Regions from separate parts of the Cellulomonas sp. NS3 genome, predicted to be linked through region 2. Evidence: predicted binding sites of a transcription regulator. Region 2 holds the regulator's gene; the other holds the start of a gene.

Region 1 (2,389 bases), 1.9 Mb from region 2:
TGCGGCAGCCCGGGCCCGAGCTTGAGCCCGAGCGACGGCACGGTTGCGCGCAGCGCGAGCAGCGCGTCGAGCGACGGCGCGTAGGCGTTCGGGTCGAACACCCGGCTGCCCGACGTCGTGCGCCGCGCGGGGTCGGCGTACAGGCCGTCGACGCCCTCCGCGGCGAAGTCGGTCACGAGTCCGTCGCCGTGCCGGACCTCGGCCTCGGGGAAGTGGCGCAGGTTGACGGTCGCGACCGACGCGGTGACCTCGTCGACGTCCGTCGCGAGGACGGTGAGCCCCATGCTCGCGAACGCCATGGAGTCGGCCCCGACGCCCGACGTGAGGTCGGCGACCTTGGTGATGCCGGCGGCGGTGTACCGGCGGGCGTGGTGCGCGGCGACGACGAGCCGGGTCGCCTGCTCGAGGCCCGCGGGGGTGAAGAGCATGCCGTCCGCGAAGTCGCCGAACTTGGCGTGGGCCTTCGCCCGGAGGCGGGACTGGGTCAGCGCGGCGGCCACGAGCTCGGCGTCGATGCCCTCCTTGCGCAGGCGCTCCGACAGCGCCATCGCCCGGTGCTCGTCGTAGGGGGGGAGGGCGCTCAGCAGCGCCCAGCCCGTCGGGCTCAGGAGCTTGGCGAGGCCGGTGGCGTCCATGCGGCGATCCTTCCACGCCCGCTCCGGCCGGGCCGCCCGGCGCGGGCGACGCACGCCGCGCCGCGCCGGTCTGGCACTCGCCTTGACCGAGTGCTAACCGCTTCCTAGAGTGAGGCGCGCTGGCACTCTCGGGTTGAGTGTGCCAGCAGCACCGGCCGGCTCCCCGGCACCCGCGACGACGGGCGAGCCACACGGTGCGTCATGGACATCACTGAAGAACTCACATGCGAAGGGGAGGTCCGCTGTGTCGGTCTCCATCAAGCCGCTCGAGGACCGCATCGTCGTCAAGGCCCTCGAGGCCGAGCAGACCACGGCGTCCGGTCTCGTCATCCCGGACAGCGCCAAGGAGAAGCCCCAGGAGGGCGAGGTCCTGGCGGTCGGTCCCGGTCGTGTCGACGACAACGGCAACCGCGTCCCGCTGGACGTGGCCGTGGGCGACAAGGTCATCTACAGCAAGTACGGCGGCACCGAGGTCAAGTACTCCGGCGAGGAGTACCTCATCCTCTCGGCGCGCGACATCCTCGCGGTCGTCGTCAAGTGACGTCGGGTCAGCGCTGCTGACCGCGTGACAGAGCCCCTCCCGGCCTGGCCGGGAGGGGCTCCGTCGTGCGTGCGCTCGTGCAGGTGCCCGGGCGCGCAGGTGCCCGGACATGCACGAAGCCCCTCCGGACGAACCAGGAGGGGCCTCGGCGACGTGGGCCCGCGGTCAGGCGGGCGGTCGTGCGGGTGCGGCGTGCGTCAGACGGCGGCCTGGCGGGTCGACGGCCGGGCGAGGATCGCGGCGCGCTCGTCCTCGGACAGCCCGCCCCAGACGCCGTACGGCTCGCGGACGGCGAGCGACTGCTCGCGGCACTCCTTGAGCACCGGGCACGTGGCGCAGATGGCCTTGGCGGCCTCGGCGCGACGACGGCGGGCCGAGCCGCGCTCTCCCTCCGGGTGGAAGAACAGGTTCTCGTCGGCGTCGCGGCAGGCGCCCTCGAACTGCCACTCCCACAGGTCCATCACCGGTCCGGGCAAACGCGAGATCTCAGCCATGGGGTCCTCCTTGACGAGCTGTGCGCCGGCGGGGGTCCCGCGGGCGGAAGTTGTGTCGACGAGAGACCGGGGCCGAAGCCCTGACCTGCTGCGTCTGAAGCGAGACACTACAACCGAGTCAGAAGTTGTTCAAGCCCCCTGTTCGAGAACGCTTCACCTTCGAGGCGCACGTGACCAACTTGGTCACGTGCCCGACTCGCTGCTGGAACGCGTTGGCGACCGTGTCAGGACCTGGGCACAATCGCTTCATGGCAACCGCGGACGGGTCCGGCTCGGCGTCCGCAGACCCCTCGCCGCCCGCCGCCGGGGAGGCTCCGGCGCTGACCGTCGCCGCCGTCGCACGGCGGCTCGGGGTGGCTCCGGCGACGCTGCGGACGTGGGACCGGCGCTACGACCTGGGTCCCTCGGCGCACTCCGCCGGCTCGCACCGGCGCTACACCGCCGAGGACGTCGCGCGCCTGCTCGTCATGCGCGGGCTCACGCTCGACGGTGTCGCGCCGTCCGAGGCCGCCCGCGTCGCGCGCGAGTCGCACGTGCACGCCGACGTCGACGGGCTCACGACCCCGGCCGCGCCCCGCCCCGCAGCCCCGGCCGAACGCCGCGACGCCGCCGCGCCCGCGACGCCCACCCTGGTGGTCGACGCGGCGCTGCGCGGCGACGAGGCCGGGGTGCGCCGGCTGCTCGCGCCGCCCGAGCCCGGCGGCGTCATGGCGTGGTGG
Region 2 (2,389 bases):
GGACCTGGACCTCGACGTGGACGTGCAGGTCGCCGCGGCCGCCGACGTGCAGACGCCCGACGCCGAGCCCCTTGAGCGTCACGACCTGGCCCGGCTGCGTGCCCGGGCGCAGGTCGATCTCGCGCGGGCCGTCGAGCGTGTCGAGCACGAGCACCGTGCCGAGCGCGGCCGCGGTCATCGGGACCGGCAGGGTGCAGTGCAGGTCGTCGCCGTTGCGCATGAACGTCTCGTGCTTGCGCTCGCGGACCTCGAGGTAGACGTCACCGGCGGGGCCGCCGGCCGGGCCGACCTCGCCCTGGCCCGTGAGCTTGATGCGCGTCCCGGTGTCGACGCCCGCAGGGACGTCGACGCTCAGGGTCCGGCGCGAGCGCACCCGGCCCTCGCCCGAGCACTCGGTGCACGGCTCGGGGATCACGGTCCCGAAGCCGTGGCACGCGGCACACGGCTGCGAGGTCATGACCTGGCCCAGGAACGAGCGCGCGACCCGCTGCACGCTGCCCCGCCCGCCGCAGACCTCGCACGTGCGCGGCGAGGTCCCCGGGCGGCAGCACGTTCCCGAGCAGGTGGGGCACACGACGGCGGTGTCGACCTGCACGTCGCGGTGCACGCCGAACGTCGTCTCCGCGAGGTCCAGGTCGAGGCGCACGAGCGCGTCCTGCCCGCGGCGCGCGCGCGGGATCGGGCCGCGCTGGGCCCCGGCGCCGGCCGCGGCGCCGAAGAAGGTCTCGAAGATGTCCTGGAAGCCGAAGCCGCCGCCCATGCCGCCGCCGGGCGACGCGGGGTCCGCGCCCAGGTCGTACATGCGGCGCTTCTCCGGGTTGGAGAGCACCTCGTACGCGCGGGAGACGTCCTTGAAGCGCTCGTCCGAGGCCCCCTCCGTCCCGGCGACGTCCGGGTGGTGCTCGCGCGCGAGGCGCCGGTAGGCCTTCTTGATCTGCTCCGGGCTCGCGTCGCGCGGCACGCCGAGGATCTCGTAGTAGTCGCTCACTGAACTCTCTCTGTGCTGGGGGGAACGCAGGGGGGAGGCGTCATCCGGCGAGGATCCGGGACAGGTACCGCGCGACCGCGCGGACCGAGGCCATCGTCGCCGGGTAGTCCATGCGCAGCGGCCCGATCGAACCGATCCGGGCCACCGCCGTGCTGTCGTCGCGTGCCCCGCTGTAGCCGCTCGTGACGAAGCTCGTCTCGAGCAGGCCCTCGTGCTGGGTCTCGCGCCCGATGCGCACCGCGACCCCGCCCGAGTCCTCGGCCATCTCGCTGAGGAGCCGCAGCAGCACGACCTGCTCGTCGAGCGCCTCGAGGACCGGGCCGATCGTGTGCGTGAAGTCCGAGCCGGTGCCACGCGCGAGGTTCGCCGTCCCGGCGAGCACGATGCGCTCCTCGATCTCCTGCCGCAGCGTCTCCTCGACGACCGCGACGACCGAGCGCACGAGCGGCACGTCGTGCGGGGCGAACGCGTCGGGGAGCGCGGCGAGCACCCCGTCGAGCTCGGGCAGGCGCCGGCCGACGGCCGCGACGTTGAGCCGCGCCCGCAGCTGGGCGACGACGCCCTCCTCGACGTCGGCGGTGAGCTCGAGCGTGCGCTGCTCGACGCGGCCGTTGTCCGTGATGATGACGACGAGCAGGCGGCGGTCGCCCACCGGCACGAGCTCGAGGTGGCGCAGCGCGGAGCGCCGCAGCGACGGGTACTGCACGACCGCGACCTGCTGCGTGAGCTGCGCGAGCAGCCGCACGGACCGGTCGACGACGTCGTCGAGGTCGACGGCGTCCTCGAGGAACGACTGGATCGCGCGCTTCTCGGGCGCGGAGAGCGGCTTGACGGTCGAGAGCCGGTCGACGAACAGCCGGTAGCCCTTGTCGGTCGGGACGCGGCCCGCGGACGTGTGCGGCTGGGCGATGTAGCCGCCCTCCTCGAGGGCCGCCATGTCGTTGCGGATCGTCGCGGGCGAGACGCCGAGCGAGTGCCGCTCGACGAGCGCGCGCGAGCCGACCGGCTCCTTGGTCTGCACGTAGTCCTCGACGATCGCGCGCAGCACGTCGAGCTTGCGGTCCTCGCTCATCGCACCTCCTGGCCGTCGGACCTGTGGCGTGCCCGGAGCGCGTCGGCCACCAGGCGACCGCCCGCGGGGCGGGCCGGACCGGCGCAGGCGTGGCACTCAGGCATCGAGAGTGCCAATTCTACCTGGCGGACGGCGCTGCCTCGCGGCGGGACGGGCGCACGTGACGCGCGCCACGACCCGGGCGCCCGGCGGCTCGCGGTGCGCCGGTCTGCGCTCCGGGGGAACGCCGACACGCGTGGGTGCGCTCTCCCGGCTCGGCAGAGGCGTCCGGTCAGGCGGCGGGCACCCGCTGCACGAGGTGGTCGACGAGGTCGCCGACGTCGACGGTG

The links. Region 2 encodes HrcA, which represses chaperone genes, less so after heat shock. Its sites were predicted from a motif close to TTNGCACTCGNNNNNNNCGAGTGCNAA; they were not measured.
Region 1: a site for HrcA is predicted at 706-732, ahead of groES (co-chaperone GroES). Genes of this name have one in related genera too.

What each region holds. Positions count from the first base shown of each region.
Region 1 is NZ_CP103289.1:1,159,440-1,161,828, forward strand. Features, by position in the region: gene NXY84_RS05510 (class I SAM-dependent methyltransferase) at 1-635, opposite strand, end outside; gene groES (co-chaperone GroES) at 880-1,176, shown strand; gene NXY84_RS05520 (WhiB family transcriptional regulator) at 1,374-1,670, opposite strand; gene NXY84_RS05525 (MerR family transcriptional regulator) at 1,919-2,389, shown strand, end outside.
Region 2 is NZ_CP103289.1:3,075,100-3,077,488, forward strand. Features, by position in the region: gene dnaJ (molecular chaperone DnaJ) at 1-988, opposite strand, end outside; gene hrcA (heat-inducible transcriptional repressor HrcA) at 1,029-2,060, opposite strand; gene NXY84_RS14050 (EAL domain-containing protein) at 2,332-2,389, opposite strand, start outside.